Regions from separate parts of the Asticcacaulis sp. W401b genome, predicted to be linked through region 2. Evidence: riboswitches for the same ligand, from Rfam matches in the RefSeq annotation. Region 2 holds a riboswitch; the other holds the start of a gene.
What was found. A riboswitch is a leader RNA that binds a small molecule or an ion and turns the genes downstream of it on or off. The one in region 2 is predicted to bind S-adenosylmethionine.
Positions count from the first base shown of each region.

Region 1: linked by a shared signal. The riboswitch ahead of ACK8OE_RS11145 (threonine aldolase family protein) and the one ahead of ACK8OE_RS09370 (homoserine O-succinyltransferase) in region 2 are both predicted to bind S-adenosylmethionine.

Region 1 covers NZ_JBKFEE010000004.1:278,258-286,503, reverse strand. The annotation lists gene ACK8OE_RS11165 (YicC/YloC family endoribonuclease) at 1-528, shown strand, start outside; gene gmk (guanylate kinase) at 530-1,171, shown strand; gene ACK8OE_RS11155 (c-type cytochrome) at 1,250-1,753, opposite strand; gene ACK8OE_RS11150 (hypothetical protein) at 1,928-2,197, opposite strand; gene ACK8OE_RS11145 (threonine aldolase family protein) at 2,321-3,385, opposite strand; SAM-I-IV-variant riboswitch at 3,427-3,533, opposite strand; gene lon (endopeptidase La) at 3,793-6,186, shown strand; gene ACK8OE_RS11135 (HU family DNA-binding protein) at 6,451-6,729, shown strand; tRNA gene ACK8OE_RS11130 (tRNA-Val) at 6,826-6,901, shown strand; gene ACK8OE_RS11125 (hypothetical protein) at 7,068-7,313, opposite strand; gene ACK8OE_RS11120 (autotransporter domain-containing protein) at 7,460-8,246, opposite strand, start outside.
Region 2 covers NZ_JBKFEE010000003.1:374,245-382,490, forward strand. The annotation lists gene ACK8OE_RS09335 (MarR family winged helix-turn-helix transcriptional regulator) at 1-149, opposite strand, end outside; gene ACK8OE_RS09340 (organic hydroperoxide resistance protein) at 308-766, shown strand; gene mgrA (L-glyceraldehyde 3-phosphate reductase) at 825-1,889, opposite strand; gene ACK8OE_RS09350 (GNAT family N-acetyltransferase) at 1,960-2,619, shown strand; gene ACK8OE_RS09355 (carboxymuconolactone decarboxylase family protein) at 2,705-3,157, shown strand; gene sigJ (RNA polymerase sigma factor SigJ) at 3,168-4,046, shown strand; gene metB (cystathionine gamma-synthase) at 4,050-5,213, opposite strand; gene ACK8OE_RS09370 (homoserine O-succinyltransferase) at 5,250-6,233, opposite strand; SAM riboswitch class I at 6,320-6,425, opposite strand; gene ACK8OE_RS09375 (chalcone isomerase family protein) at 6,544-7,074, shown strand; gene ACK8OE_RS09380 (SDR family NAD(P)-dependent oxidoreductase) at 7,071-7,820, shown strand; gene ACK8OE_RS09385 (DMT family transporter) at 7,817-8,246, opposite strand, start outside.

The DNA.
Region 1 (8,246 bases), on a different contig from region 2:
GCGGCCAGTGCGGAAACCGATACCGACGTGGCGGCGCTCGAAGCGCCCCTGCTGGCCGATCTGGGGGCGGTGCTGGAACACCTGAAAACCGCGCGTCAGGACGAGGGGCGGGCGCTGTTTGACGTGCTGACCCAGCACCTGAGCGCCATGACCGACGCCGTGGATCGGGCCGAGGCGCTGGCGGCGCAGCAGACCGAAGTGATCCGCGAACGTTTCACCCGGCGTCTGAATGAGCTTTTGCCCGATGCTGACCTTCAGGAGCGCATCCTTCAGGAAGCCGCCGTCATGGCCGTCAAGGCCGATGTGCGCGAGGAACTGGATCGTCTGCGCACCTATATCGCCTCCGCGCACACGCTCCTCAGCGACAGCCAGTCGCAGGGGCGCAAGCTCGATTTCCTCTCACAGGAATTCATGCGCGAAGCCAATACCCTCTGTTCGAAAGCCGCTTTCAGCGACCTGACCAAGGTCGGTCTGGAGTTAAAGTCGGTTATCGACCAGTTCCGAGAACAGGTTCAAAACGTAGAGTAATATGCCTAATTCCCAACGTCTTCGCCGCGGCCTTATGCTGATCGTTTCCTCGCCTTCGGGCGCGGGCAAGACCTCGCTGTGCCGCCGCCTGATGGCCGATCACGCCGACCTCGACCTGTCGATTTCTGTGACCACCCGCTCACCGCGTCCCGGTGAAAAGGACGGCCGCGAATATCACTTCATCAGCGACGCGGCGATGGACGATCTGGTCAAAAACGACGCCCTTCTGGAATGGGCGGCGGTGCACGACCACCGCTATGGCTCACCGCGCGAACCGGTGGAAAAAGCCCTGTCTCAGGGGCAGAACGTGCTGTTCGACATCGACTGGCAGGGGGCGCAGCGCATCTCGGCCAAGGCGCCGTCGGACGTGGTGCGCGTTTTCATCCTGCCGCCGTCGATGGAAGAACTGAAGCGCCGTCTCTATGCCCGCGCGCAAGACGCCGACGACGTCATCCAGCGCCGCCTCAGCCGCGCCAAGGGTGAGATCGCGCATTGGGCCGAATACGACTATGTCATCCTGAATGACGATTTCGACCGCTCCTATGCCGAGCTGGTGCATATCTATCATTCAGAAACGGCGCGCCGTTCACGTGGCCTGTGGATCGCGCCGTTTGTCGATGAACTGATGAGCGAGCCGCTTTAGGGTCAAACAAGAAAAGGGGCTCGCCCCCTTCACCCCGGAACAAAAAAGCCCTCCGACCGGTTCGGAGGGCTTTTTTACTTACTTTTGGGCCGGACTGGTTTCGAGCTTAAGATAGGCGATCAGGTTGTGGCGCTCCGTCTCGTCCTTAAGGCCCATAAAGCCCATCTTGGTGCCGGGTACGGTCGTTTGCGGATGGGTGATATAGTCGTCGAGCGTGGCGAAGTCCCACACGGCGTTGTGGCCCTTCATCGCGTCGCTATACTGATAATCGGCCTTGCTGCCCGATTTGCGCCCGAATACGCCGTAAAGGTTGGGGCCGACCATATTGGCCCCGCCTTCGACCAGCGTATGGCACGAGCGGCATTTGTTCCACGCCTTCTCACCCGCCTTGAGATCGGCCGTATTGTAGGGGGCGGGCAGGGTGGCGAGTTTGGCGGTGTTTTCGGCGTCTGAAGGCCCCTCGACCGCCGGCACATTAGCTTGCGTTGCAGCGGTTTCGCTTGCCGTCTCTGTGGGTTTGTCGCCGCAGCCCGAAAGGCACAGGGCAAGGGTCAGGGGGGCCAAAAACAAGGCTGCGCGCATTAAAATCTCCATCGGTTCACGTCAAGCGTTTAGCCGACACAGTGACTTTTGGCGAGAGGCGACTCTGCCCGTGCCTGTGACGCCTTGCCACAGGCAGAGGGGGCGGAAGAAGAAAAGGCCACGTCCGATAGAAGGCGTGACCTGCTTAAAATTCAACAGCTTTCGGTGAAAAGCTCAGGACCGACGGTAATTCTCGTCGATGTCCTGCGAGTTCAGGCGCTCCTCAGAACCGTCAATAAAGATGCGGTATTCGACGGCACCCGCCTTATTCACTTCGCCCTGCTCGATGCGATTGATCACCGCCGGGCCACCGTAACGCGCCACCAGTTCCGGATCGCGGATCAGGTGATTCACTGTCGGCATGGCGGCGAAGTCGAAATCGTCCGAGGCGAACACCTCCTCACCGGTATTGTTGTCGAAAAAGCGGTAGGCCAGTCCGGGCATGATCCATCTCCCATCTTGTGGTTGAGGGATCAGGATGCGCCCGGTCCGGTAAATAATCAATGCGCGCAATGCCGCAGGTGGGTTCGCCAATAGCGAAAGTGAAGTTTCAGAAAATGCGCCTGTCTATCTGTTTTTAGACGCGTTTTGAATATCGGCGGACAGTTGATCCACTCGCGCCGGGTCGGCGTCCCAGGCGAACATGAAGCGCGCCCCACCACCGATAAAGGTATAGTAGCGCCAGCCTTTGGCGCGCAGGGCGTCCAGAACAGCCTCTGGCGCCTTGAGGAAGACGGCATTGGCCTGCACGGCAAACATGGGCTCTATTTCCGGTAAACCGGAAATCTTATCAGCCAGTCGGCGGGCGCAGGCATTGGCGTGCTGACCGTTCCTCAGCCACGCCCCGTCCTTGATCATGCCCAGCCACGGCGCGGCCAGAAAGCGCATCTTGGAGGCCAGTTGCCCGGCCTGTTTGCAGCGATAGTCGAAATCCTGCGCCAGACCGCGATCAAAAAATAGAATAGCCTCGCCCACGCCCATGCCGTTCTTGGTGCCGCCGAAACACAAAACATCGACCCCGGCCTTCCACGTTATGTCCGCCGGGCTACAGTCGAGCGCCGCGCAGGCATTGGCAAAGCGCGCCCCGTCCATATGCAGGCGCAGACCCAGTTCGCGGCAGACGGCGGCAATGGCCTTCACTTCGTTGATGGTATAGACGAGGCCGGTTTCGGTGGGTTGGGTGATGGTGACGGCACGAGGCTTCGGGAAGTGGATGTCGGAGCGGCTGGTGGCCAGCGCGCGGATGGCCTCCGGCGTCAACTTGCCGTCGGTCGAGGCGGCCACCAGCAGTTTGGAGCCGTTGGAGAAGAATTCCGGTGCGCCGCATTCGTCGGTTTCGACGTGGGCCGAGGCGGAGCATATGACGCTGTGATAGGACTGACACAGAGACGCCAGGGCCAGCGAATTGGCCGCCGTTCCGTTGAAGGCGAAGAAGACCTCGGCCTCATGCTCGAACAGGTCGCGCAGGGCGTCCGCGGCGCGCTGCGTCCACGGGTCGTCGCCATAGGCGGGGACTGAGCCGGCATTGGCCTCGTGCATGGCGTTCCACGCTTCGGGGCAGATGCCGGCATAGTTGTCGCTGGCGAATTGCTGCGGCGCTAAGGTCGTGAGGGGCAGGGCGGTGTCCGGCATGGGGCGTCTCTCAGATAGAATGAGTTTTGCGACGCATGAGCCTTGGTCCCGTTGGTTGCCGGTTCGGCCGCATCTCCGTTTCCGGACGCCACCTTGCCGGGAAGGGCAGGTTGGCGTTAAGCGCGTCGCTTAACTCTGGATGCCCTTTCGCCTTAGCCGTTCATAAGCGTTTGCGCAAGCGAAAGTTTCTGCGGAAACCGGTGGCGGGACGCGATCCGGCCTCCCTTGAATATGGGTGGGAAAGTCCCACATTCAGCCTAGGTTCAGCCGAGGAATCGTCTAAGGTGAATGGTGAACCCCTGCGCAGACATTGCGCGTATATATCCGGAGAACGCGCCCTTTTTCTTTACGCAGGGTGGTCGTTGGACGCCCTTGGCGAGGCGCGCTGTCCGGCTCAGGAGTAAGTAATGTTTGATGTTCTGACCATACCCGTATTGCCTTTGAGGGATATCGTGGTGTTCCCGCACATGGTCGTGCCGCTGTTTGTCGGACGTGAAAAGTCCGTGCAGGCGCTCGATGAGGTGATGAAGGGCGACAAGCAGATCCTGCTGGCCACCCAGAAAAATTCCGGTGACGACGATCCCGAAGCCGACGCCATCTACGACATCGGCGTGCTGGCCAATGTGCTGCAATTGCTGAAACTGCCCGACGGCACGGTCAAGGTGCTGGTCGAAGGCAAGTCGCGCGCCAAGATCAAGCGCTTTACTGGCCGCAGCGAGTTCTATGAGGCCGAAGCCTATGCGCTGGAGCCTGCCGTGACGCAGGGGCCTGACCTCGAAGCGCTGGTGCGCGCCGTCACCGACCAGTTCGAAAACTACATCAAGCTCAACAAGAAGATTCCGCCGGAAGCCCTTCAGGCCCTGGCCGAAGTGTCGGAAGCCGACGTGCTGGCCGACTCGATTGCCGCGCATCTGGTCATCAAGATCGGCGAGAAGCAGCAGCTTCTGGAGCAGTTGGCGGTCGCCAAGCGTCTGGAGCAAATCTATGCCCTGATGGAAGGCGAGATCAGCGTCCTGCAGGTCGAAAAGAAGATCCGTTCGCGCGTCAAGCGTCAGATGGAAAAGACCCAGCGCGAATATTACCTCAACGAGCAGATGAAGGCCATTCAGCGCGAGCTGGGTGAGCAGGACGACGCCAAGGACGAGATCCTCGAACTCGAAAAGAAGATCAAGGCGACCAAGCTGAGCAAGGAAGCGCGCGCCAAGGCGATGTCGGAGCTGAACAAGCTGCGCCACATGTCGCCCATGTCGGCCGAATCGACCGTTGTGCGCAATTATCTGGACTGGCTGCTGGCCATTCCCTGGGTCGCGTCCAAGCCCAAGCCGATCGACCTCAGCAAGGCCGAAGACACGCTGGATGCCGATCATTACGGCCTTGAGAAGGTCAAGGAGCGCATCCTTGAGCATCTGGCCGTGCAGGCGCGCATGGGTACGCTTAAAGGCCCGATCCTGTGCCTTGTGGGCCCTCCGGGTGTGGGTAAGACGAGCCTGGGCAAGTCCATCGCCAAGGCGACCGGTCGCGAATTCGTGCGCATCAGCCTCGGCGGTGTGCGCGACGAATCGGAAATCCGGGGCCACCGCCGCACCTATATCGGCTCCATGCCGGGCAAGATCATCCAGTCGATGAAGAAGGCCAAGACGACCAACGCCTTCTTCCTGCTCGATGAAATCGACAAGATGGGGGCTGACTGGCGCGGCGACCCGGCCTCGGCCTTGCTCGAAGTGCTGGACCCGGCGCAGAATTCGACCTTCAACGACCATTATCTGGAGGTCGATTACGACCTGTCCAAGATCATGTTCGTGACGACGGCCAACTCGCTCAACATGCCGCAGCCCCTGCTGGACCGCATGGAGATCATCCGCATCCCCGGCTATACCGAGGATGAGAAGGTCGAAATCGCCAAGCGCCACATCCTGCCGTCTCTGGCCAAGGATCACGGCCTCAAAGGCGAGGAGTGGATCGTGCCGGAACAGGCCATCCGCGACCTGATCCGCTACTACACCCGTGAGGCGGGCGTGCGTTCGCTGGAGCGGGAACTGGGCAATCTGGCGCGCAAGACCATCCGTGACCTCGCCCGTGAGAAGGTCAGCTCGATCACGGTGGATGAGGCACGTCTGGCCAAATATGCCGGCGTGCGCAAATTCCACTATGGCGAAACCGATGAAACCGATCAGGTCGGTATCGTCACGGGCCTCGCCTGGACGGAATTCGGCGGCGACATCCTGACCATCGAAGCCATCAAAATGCCCGGCAAGGGCAATATGAAGGTCACCGGTAACCTCAAGGACGTGATGAAGGAATCCGTTTCGGCGGCCAATTCCTATGTCAAGGCGCTGGCGCCGAAGTTCGGCATCCTGCCGCCGGTCTTTGAACGCACCGATGTGCACGTCCACGTCCCGGAAGGCGCTACGCCCAAGGATGGCCCGTCGGCCGGTGTGGCCATGGTCACCGCCATGGTCTCGGTCCTGACCGGCATTCCGGTGCGCAAGGATATCGCCATGACCGGCGAAATCACCCTGCGTGGTCGCGTGCTGGCTATTGGCGGCCTGAAGGAAAAGCTGCTGGCAGCCCTGCGTTCAGGCGTCAGGACGGTGCTGATCCCCAAGGAGAACGAGAAGGACCTGACCGAACTGCCTGAGAATGTGAAGGCCGGTCTGGAGATCATTCCGGTCGGCCATGTCGAGCAGGTCCTGACCCACGCCCTGACCCGACCGCTTGAATCCATCGAGTGGGTGGAGCCGGTGATTCCGCCCCCCGCGGTGCCCGCTGCCGACGACGCAGACGGTCTCACGGCCCATTAAGCCGTAAGGGATAGCGCTATTTTGGCGTGCACTCGCCAAAACGGTTGAAAATAAAGAGCGGAATTTGTTGGCTAAGCGCCTCAAATTTCGCTCTTTTTTGTGTAAGTCCTTAAAAAAACTCGGTTTGCAGTGCAAAAAATGCGATTTCGCTTTTGACGAGCGGGGGTTTTTGTAGTCTCTATCGGGTCCACCCGCCGACGACTCGCTGAGTCCGACAGGGAACGGTTCACACAAATGCCCGTCATGGCGGGCAGGGAGAAACTTATGACGACCAAAGCTGAACTCGTGGCCGCCATTGCCGATCAGGCGGGCCTGACCAAGGAACAAGCCAAGAAGGCCGTTGATGCCTTCACCGATTCCGTCGTGGACGCCCTGAAAAAGGGTGAAGAAGTCCGCCTCGTCGGCTTCGGCACCTTCCTCGCTGTGAAGCGCGAAGCCGGCACGGCCCGTAACCCGCGCACCGGTGAAACCGTTTCGCGTCCGGCCTCGGTCACCGCGCGCTTCCGCGTCGGCGAAGGCCTGAAGAACGCCCTGAACGGCTAATATCACTCACAGAATTTAAGCCGAAACGGCTTGACTTCGGAACCGGAGGTTGGCATTGACCGGCCTCCGGTTTTTTATGTCCGGTCCCCTGTGGAGGGGCGATTAGCTCAGCTGGCAGAGCGGCTCGTTTACACCGAGTAGGTCGGCGGTTCGATCCCGTCATCGCCCACCATTTCCCCTTACATTCAGCGCACCGCCGCATTTTTGTTTGTTTGCTGTCGCAAACGGGGGTTCGATCCCGTCATCGCTTACCCTTTCTCCCACACATCGTACCGTTTTTGCGCGTCCAACGCGGCAAAGAAAAACCGGCCTGAGCGTTTTCAGGCCGGTCCGGTTTTTTAGTTTGTCGCCTTTTCGGCGTTACGTTTGATATTTTCGGCGGCTGGCTGATCGCCCAGTTCATCTGCGGCCTTGTCCACGCCCTGCGGCAGAGCCTCGACGGCATCGCCCATGCGCTCGGAACCGCTACGGTTGTCCTGCATCAGAAACACGGCACCGACCGCCAGAAGGGCGATCACGGCCACGCCGATCAGGATGAGAATGCTGTTTGTGCCCTTACCGGGGGCCGTTGTTGTGCTCGCCATAGGAAGGCTCCTCTGTCTCTTCGATGGACTGAGGATAGGTGTAAGCGTGAAAGCGCTCAGCACGGATAACAGCGGTGGCGAGTAGGAAGCGCATAAAAAAAACCGCCGGGGTTACCGGCGGTTTCTGCGGTCCGAACTGGAAGCGATCAAAACTGGAAGCGGGCGCGCAGCGACAGCGAAACGTTGTCGTAGGCGTCGTACTTTTCATATTCGGCTTCGATACCGAAATAGCTGTACTCGTTGGAGGCCGCAAGGCGCACACCCGCAATCGGCGCGCCGCCCTTGATGTCGCCGCCTTTGAGCGTGAACGGCGTAGCGGTGCCAAAACGCGCCACCGTATCGGCGATTTCCGCCGAGAAGTTGTTACGGTAGCCGACCCAGATTTCCGGACGGAACAGGGCGTTCTTGTTGGAGCGGCCGATATTCAGCAAGGCGGTGCCGCTGAAGATATGGCCGGTACGCTCATCCACCGACAGGTCGAACGCCGTGCCGCCGCCGGTTTCGGTATGGGCGTCTTCCTTCAGGCCGAAATAGTCGGCGCTGACCATGGGGGTCAGGCTCAGCCAGCCGGCATCGACGCTGTAGGAGGCCCCGATGCTGCCTGAATAGCTGACGCCCTTCCACTTGGCGGTCGAGCTGGCGATGAAGGCGGATTCGAGGATCTGACGCTTCGATTCGAAGTTGGCGTAGCCCACCCCGCCGCGCACCCAGCCTTTCAGGCCCGAACCGTTATCGAGGCGCCAATAGGCCCCAAGAGACAGGTCGGTCGAGCTGAGGTCTTCGTCCGGCGCGCCCAGAGTCCCCTTGGGGTTGGTGGCGGTGTAGGCCAGATAAAGACCGGCGGCCTGGGTTGAGGTAATGCCGCGTTCGACGCCGCCCGCAAAGGCAAAGCCGGTCGATTCGAAGCCCGTGACGTCTGTGCGGTCGCGATTG
Region 2 (8,246 bases):
AGCAGCATGACCAGATACTGCGGATAGGTCAGGCCCAAGGGTTCCAGCAGGGGCTTATAGGCCTGCGCAAAAGCGTGCGCCGCGCTGTGGACAGCAAAACATATCTGGTTTTCGAGGCGCATTTCCGCGGGGATGAGGGGCGAGGACATGATTTTCTCCTGACTTGGCAAAGGGATAACACAAAAATCGCTTAAAATCAATTAAATTGCACGCTATGCAAATGACAAAAGATTGTGCGCAATCTATCTAGGTTTCAGACACGCCGCTGGCTGTTCTTCATCGACTTCAACCGCAAAGGAAACCTGATATGACCACCTCGATCACCGCGCTCTACACCGCTCACGCTACGGCCACCGGCGGCCGCGAAGGCACCGCCTCCACCCCTGATGGCCGCCTGTCGGTCAAGCTCTCGACGCCGAAGGAACTGGGCGGCGGTGGCGGGGAAGGCACCAATCCGGAGCAACTGTTTGCCTCTGGCTACGCCGCCTGCTTTATCGGTGCCCTGAAGTTCGTTGGCGGTCAGAAGAAGGTCGCCGTTCCCGCCGACGCCTCGATCGACGCTGCGGTCGGCATCGGGCAGATTCCCAACGGGTTCGGCCTTGAAGTCACGCTGAAGGTCAACCTGCCGGGCGTCCCGGACGAGGCGGCGCGCGACCTGATCGAAGCCGCACACGTGGTCTGCCCCTATTCGAACGCGACGCGCGGCAATATCAACGTCACCCTGATCCACAAGGCGACGTCGGGCGAAGTCATCGTCGCGCAGTAGGTTTTGCGCCTAACGGATTAAAAATAAAAGCGCCGGAGGTGTCTCCGGCGCTTTTTTTTCAGGCTTTGAAGTGCGGGTTGTCGATCAGGTCCTGACCAGTGGATTTCGGCGGGGCCGTGAAGATGCCGGGCAGGGCGTCGCGGGTTAGCCGATCCAGTTGCGTCAGTTCCGCCTCGCTGAAGCTGAGATTGTCCAGCGCGCCGAGGCTGTCGGTCAGTTGCCCGACCGTGCGCGCTCCAATCAGGGTCGAGGTGACCCGCGCGTCCTTCAACGTCCAGGCCAGAGCCATGCGCGCCAGAGATTGCCCGCGCGCCTTCGCCAGTTCATTGAGCTGACGGATCAGGGCCAGCTTGGCGTCGGTCAGTCCGGCGCGCACCCAGTCGAGGCGGGCAGCGCGTGACTCTTCGGGCAGACCGTTCAGATACTTGTCGCTCAGAAAGCCCTGCGCCAGAGGGGAAAAGACGATGGTGCCGATGCCGTTGCGCGCATTGGCCTCCAGCAGCGCCGGTTCGATCCAGCGATCCAGCAGGCTGTAGTTCGGCTGGCTGATCAGCAGCGGTACCCCCAGAGATTTGAGAATATCGGCCGCCTTTTGCGTCAGGTCCGGCCCATAGTTGGAAATGCCGACATAGAGCGCCTTGCCCTGCTGGACCAGCGTCGCCAGCGCGCCCATGGTTTCTTCCAGCGGCGTATGCGGGTCCGGGCGGTGCGAATAGAAGATATCAACATAGTCGAGCCCCATACGCTTCAGGCTCTGGTCGCAGGACGCGATCAGGTGCTTGCGCGTACCGGTCATGGAGCCGTAGGGGCCGTCCCACATCTGCCAGCCGGCCTTGGACGATATGATCAGCTCATCACGATAAGGCTTGAAATCTTCGGCGAAAATGCGCCCGAAGTTCACTTCGGCTGAGCCTGGCGGCGGGCCGTAATTATTGGCCAGATCGAAGTGAGTGACGCCCCGGTCAAAGGCGGCACGCAGCAGGGCACGTTGCGTATCGAGGCGGTCGATATCGCCGAAATTATGCCACAGCCCCAGCGATATGGCGGGCAGTTTCAAACCCGACGTGCCACAGCGGCGATAGGGCATGGCGTCATAGCGCGTGTCGGCGGCGGAATAGGTCATGGGGCGCTCCCGGTTTTCATTGCCGCTAGGGTTAGGATGGTTTAGGGCGGTTGGGAAGTGGGGATAAGCCATGAGTCTTGAAAACTGGACGCCGCGTCCGCGACCGGCGGCGAAGACCTTTGTGGGCCGCTATGGCCATCTGGAACCGCTCGAATGGGCGCGCCACCTGTCGGGGCTTTATGCCGTGGCCGGGGGTGAGGCCAATGGCGACCTGTGGCGTTATATGCCGCTCGGTCCCTATGTGGGTGAGGCCGTTTTTCAACGCGAGTACGAAGCCAAACGCGCTCAGGAAGGCTGGGAAACGCAGGTCATCCTCAATCCGCGCGGGGTGGTCATGGGTATGGCCTCCTTCATGCGTATTCGTGAGGCGCAGGGCAGCGCCGAAATCGGTGCGGTGCTGTTTGGGCGCGCCTTACAACGCACGGCTCTGGCCACCGAAGCTGTGTTTCTGATGGCGCGCTATGTGTTCGACGAACTGGGCTATCGGCGCTTTGAATGGAAGTGCAATGCGGCCAACCGGGCGTCTATGCGCGCGGCGGAACGGTTTGGTTTTACCTATGAAGGCACCTTCCGCAACGACATGGTGACGAAGGGCGAAAACCGCGATACGGCATGGTTTTCAATCATTGACTCGGAATGGCCGCGCATTCGCTCTGCCTACGAGGCCTGGCTCGACCCGGCCAATTTCGATGGCACGGGCCGTCAGATTTTTCGCCTGAAGGCCAAATAATTTTCGCGCTCTGTCACAACCGCTTCGGCTGGCTCGTCTTGCTTTCGAGGTCGCACGCACGCGGCCTGTGAAAAGGAGACGTGTTATGTCGCAACGTATCAATGGCTATGCCGTCGCCCCCGAAGCCTATAAGGCCAAGGCGGCGCTCGAAGACTATTTCAAAACCACTGCTATCGAGCCCTCGCTGATGCACCTGATCAAGGTGCGGGTGTCGCAAATCAACCATTGCGCCTACTGTCTGCACATGCACCGCGAAGAGGCGCTGAAGGATGGAGATACGGAAAAGCGGCTGCTGCTGCTCGATGCATGGCGCGAGTCGGACCTGTTTACCCCCCGTGAGCGCGCCGCCCTGGCCTGGGCCGAGAGCGTGACCTTGATTTCGGCTACCGAAGCGCCAGACGCCGATTATGAAGCCATGCGGTCTGAGTTCAATGAAAAGGACGCGGTTGACCTGACCTTTCTGATCGCGCAGATCAATGGCTGGAACCGCATCGCTGTGCCGCTGCGGCAGGTCCATCCGCAAGACCGGGCCAGATAGGAGGCGCAGGATGATCGCCGATTTCGAGAGTCATCGCCGCTATCTGATCGGCGTCGCCTACCGCATGTTGGGCACTGTCGCCGAGGCCGAGGACGTGGTGCAGGAGGCCTATATCCGTACCCGCGATGCCGAAGCCGTCGCGCATCCACGGGCCTTCCTGACGCGGGTCGTGACGCGGATGAGCCTTGATGTCCTGAAATCGGCGCATCGTCAGCGCATGACCTATGTCGGGCCGTGGCTGCCGGAGCCTTTGCACGACATCAGCGATTTTACGGGGGCAAGGACAGAAGAGGGACTGGCGGACGACGTGTCGATAGGTCTGCTCTATGCGCTGGAGCGGTTGAGTCCGCTGGAGCGGGCGGCCTTCATGCTGCACGACGTGTTCGGGGTGGGGTTTGCCGACATAGCCGCCACGTTGGAGCGCTCCGAAGCCGCCTGCCGGCAACTGGCGGCACGGGGGCGCAAGGCGGTGCGGCGCGACGAAGCCCCTCCGGTGCGTTTTCAGGTCACGCCCGACGATGAACGGGCCTTTCTTCAGGCGTTTCTGGAGGCGTCGCTGTCGGGCGATGTTCGCGCTCTGGAAGCCCTCCTGACACGCGACGTGACGCTCCATTCCGATGGCGGCGGCAAGGTGTCGGCGGCCCTCAATGTGCTGGAAGGCCGCGACCGCGTGTTGAAATTCATGGTCGGTATCTACCAGAAATTCCGGCAACATACGGTCGTGCGGGTCGAATTTGTGCGGGCGAATGGGGCCCTGTCGGTGCTCAGTCACCACACGGATGGCACGTGCGACCTGCTCACTGTCGAAACCTCTGACGGACGGGCTAAGGCCATCTATTTTGTGCGTAACCCGGACAAGCTGAAACGGTTTCAGGACCCGTATGGCTGAGGGTCAGGCCACCCGCAAGGCGCGGTCGAGGGCGGCGATCAGGTCCGTCGGGTCTTCGAGACCGATCGACAGGCGCAGCAGCCCCTCGGTAATCCCCGCCGTGGCCTGCGCTTCCGGCGACATGGCCGCGTGGGTCATCGACCCCGGATGCACGATCAGGCTTTCGACGCCGCCCAGACTTTCGGCCAGACTGAACAGTTCGATCACGTCAAACACGCGCTTGACGGCCTCAAGCCCGCCGGCCAGTTCGAAGCTCATCATGGCGCCGAAGCCCTTTTGCTGACGCCTGGCCAGTGCGTGCTGCGGGTGTGAGGGCAGGCCGGGATAGAAGACGCGCGATACGGCGGGGTGGGCGTCGAGGAATTCGGCAATGGCCTGCGCCGACTCCTGCTGCTGCTTGACGCGCACGAAAAGCGTGCGAACGCCGCGCAGGGTCATGTAGGAGTCAAACGCGCCCGGCGTCGAACCGAGGCAGTTGGCCCACCAGCGATAGGTGGTGACGTCTTCTGCCGTCGTGCAGACCAGCGCGCCGCCGATGACGTCCGAATGGCCGTTGATATATTTGGTCGTCGAATGGATTACGAAATCGGCCCCGAAGGCGATGGGGTTTTGCAGGGCGGGTGACAGGAAGGTGTTATCCACGGCGACCTTTGCCCCGGCGGCGTGGCCCAGAGCGATCAGTTTTTCGAGGTCGATGAGGCGCATCAGCGGGTTGGACGGCGTTTCCAGCAGCAGTAGACCCGCGGGTTGTGAAAGGGCGGACTCCATAGCCGCATCGTCGCCCTGATCGACATAGACGACCTCAATCAATCCTTGACGATGGCGGGCATTAAGCAGGCGCTGCGTACCACCGTAGCAGTCGTGCGGCACGATCACGCGCTTATTGGGCAGGTCCTGCCACAGAAGGTCCAGCGCCGCGAGGCCGGAGGCGGTCATCACGGCACCCGCCCCGCCTTCCAGTTCGGCAATCACGTCGGCGATGATGTCGCGCGTCGGATTGCCGGAGCGGGCATAGTCATAGCCGCGCTTTTGCCCGAAACCGGCGAAGGAATAGTTGGACGACAGGTAGATCGGCGGCATGACCGCCCCATGCGCGCGGTCGCTGTCGATACCGATATTGATGACCTTGGTGCCGAGTTTGGCGTCTTTGAGATAATCTTTTGACATTTTCGTTCCTGCCGGCGCTCGTTTTGGGGACGTCGGCTAATCCTTAAGTGATGTGCGAACTATATCGGACACCAGACTGATTTCTTTCAAAAAAGCATCGTGCCCATAAAGTGAGGGAAAGTCGATAAAGACGCTGTCCGTCAGCGTCTCATGCAGGGTCTGCATGTCGGAATAGGGAACCAGCCGGTCCGTCGGCACGGCGGCCAGAAACACCCTGGCCTTGATCTTTGCCGGATCGACGCGGTGACGATCGAGCGAATCCGACATGGATATCCAGCGATTGGCGTTCGACGTATAGGCGTCGCCGCGCGCCCGAAGATAGCCGCACACCGTATAGTTTTCACCCGCCCAATCGGGGGCCGGGCCATCAAAGCGCTCGGAAAACTCGGCTTCCGAGCGATAAGTGGTCATGGCCAGTTGCCGCGCCAGTGAAATGCCTTCCTGTTCGCGGCCCGTGTCGAGCCCGAACTTCAGCAGACGGCGTTGCAAGCCACGCATGGCCGTGGCCATGGGGTGCGCCCTGTGTGCTGCCGAAATGCAGCAGACGCGGTCGATATAGTCGGGATAAAGCTCAGCAAAGGCCAGCCCGATCATCGCCCCATAAGATGCCCCGATAAAGGCAAACACATGAGCCACCTCAAGGTGATCGAGGATCAGCTTCACCAGCCGCGCCTGATCGTGTGTGGTGATGGTATAGACCTGAGAGGCGGGCAGGCGCGGCGCAAACTCGATGGACAGGACACGAAAAACGTTGAGATCGAGCGCTTCACCGGGGCCCGCTACGCCCTCCCACCAACCGGGGGCGGTGTCGGTCGAATCTTCCTTGGCGAACAGGATGCGTCCGGCGGAAATGCCCCCCGCGGCCACCACCACACGGCCATCGGCCGGGCCGTAGAGGCGCGCCACGACGTCGGTCTGCTCCAGCCTTTGCCCGCTTTGCAAACGGAAGTCGTCCGGAATATCGACTCGGATGTCGGTTCCGGTCAGATCGGGCTGGGTGTGCGGTTTGATAAAGCTCATAGCGGTAAAAGCTCGGTGGTCCGGTGCAAAACAGGGGCTCAACGGACCAGTCGGGAGAAGACACGGCCACACCGCCGCTGTCGCTTCTCTCATCTGTCGGAAGCGCACTTCCGCAGGAGTTGGCACCATTCCGAAGGTTCGGCGGTTGCCCCAGCGTCGTCGGGCCTGTCCCTCGGCTGGTCTCGATGAGTTATGTGCGCTTATGCGCCGAAGCCGGCTTTGTCGTCAAGAGGGGGATAGAGATGAGGCGTATCGCATAAGACGCGCATAAACAGGTCATCCGGTAGCGACCTTCGTGCGTAATGACCTTATGACCCAAATCAAACGTCGCGCTGTTCTGGCCTCTCTTGGGGCTCTGCCCCTCTCGATCACTGCCTTTGGCGTGTATGCCGAGGTTCCGGCAGGCGTGCCTGACGGCAAGCTGGTCGGTAAGGGCCGCTACAGCGTGCTGGGCCTGTCAATCTTTGACGCCAGCCTCTATGCGCCCAACGGCCGTTATGATCCGCAAAAGCCGTTCGCCCTGCGGCTCGATTATCTCCGAAACATCACCGCGAAGCACATTGTCGATCATTCGGTGGCCGAAATCCGCAAGCAGGGTTTTTCGGACAAGGCCAGGCTGGAAGAGTGGCGACAGCAGATGAGCGCCATATTCCCGGATATTCGTTCGGGGGCCTACATTACGGGTGTACGCACCGCCGACGGGCACGCCCAGTTCATTCACAATGGCCGTTCCATCGGCACCATCCGTGATACGCAATTTACGCGCCTGTTCTTCGATATCTGGCTGGGCAGCCGGAGCTCGTCGAAAGCGCTGCGCGCCCGACTACTGGGGGATGCATGAGTCCGCGCAAGACACCCAAACGCACCTGGATCATCGGTGCTTCCAGCGGCATAGGCGAAGCTTTGGCCGAACGGCTGGCGGCGCGGGGTGAGGAAATCATCCTGTCGGCGCGCAATGCCGAGGCGCTGGAGGCAATCTGCAAACGTCTGAAGGGCCGGGGGCATCGCGTCCTGCCGCTGGATGTATCGGACGGCCCGGCAGTGGCCCGCTCAGCTATCTGGTTGAAGGACACGGTGGGGCCGCTCGACCGTGTGCTGTTTTTTGCCGGAGCCTACACGCCGATGAAGCTGGGGCAGATCGACCTCGGTGACATGGGCCGCATCGTTGACACCAACCTGAAAGGGGCCTTTTACGTCGTGGAGGCCGCCCTCCCGGTCATGGCGGAAAAAGGTCAGATCGCCCTTTGCGCGTCGGTGGCGGGTTATCGCGGCCTGCCCAATGGTCAGCCCTATGCGGCCACCAAGGCGGGTGTAATTTCTCTGGCCACGTCTTTGCGCGCCGAACACGGCGACCGGCTGGATATCAAGGTGATCAATCCGGGCTTTGTCAAAACGCGCCTGACGGACAAGAACGGCTTTGAAATGCCGATGATGATTACGCCGGAAAAGGCCGCTCGCGCCATTGCCCGCGAACTGGATAGCAAACGCTTCGAAATCCACTTCCCCAAGGGCTTTACGCGGATGGTCAAACTTCTGGCCTTGCTGCCCGACGGACTTTATTTCAATGCTGTCAAAGGGATGCGTTAGGTAGGTTGCGCAGCTTTCGGGCGGCCCCATTCGGCCAGCACGATACCGGCAATGACCAGAGCCAGTGCCCAGAGGTGAAACCCGTGCAAAGGCTCGCGCAGGATCAGCACCGACAGGATCACTCCGAACAGCGGGATGGTGTTGATGAACAGGCCGGCCCGGTTTGCCCCGATCAGTTCAACACCCCATACATAGCACACCTGTGCCACCAGTGACGGCAGCAATCCCGTATAGAGCACGATCAGCCAGCCGGTGGTATCGGGCCAGACGATGCCGGTGTCGCGCGACATCCACAGCAGATAGGGCAAGGCGGCCATAGTGGCCCCAAGGGTCGGAATGGCCATCAGGCTTTGCCAGTGGATCGCCGGCTTATATCGCAGGGCGATCGTATAGGCCCCGTAATTGATGACGGCCAGCAGCATCAGG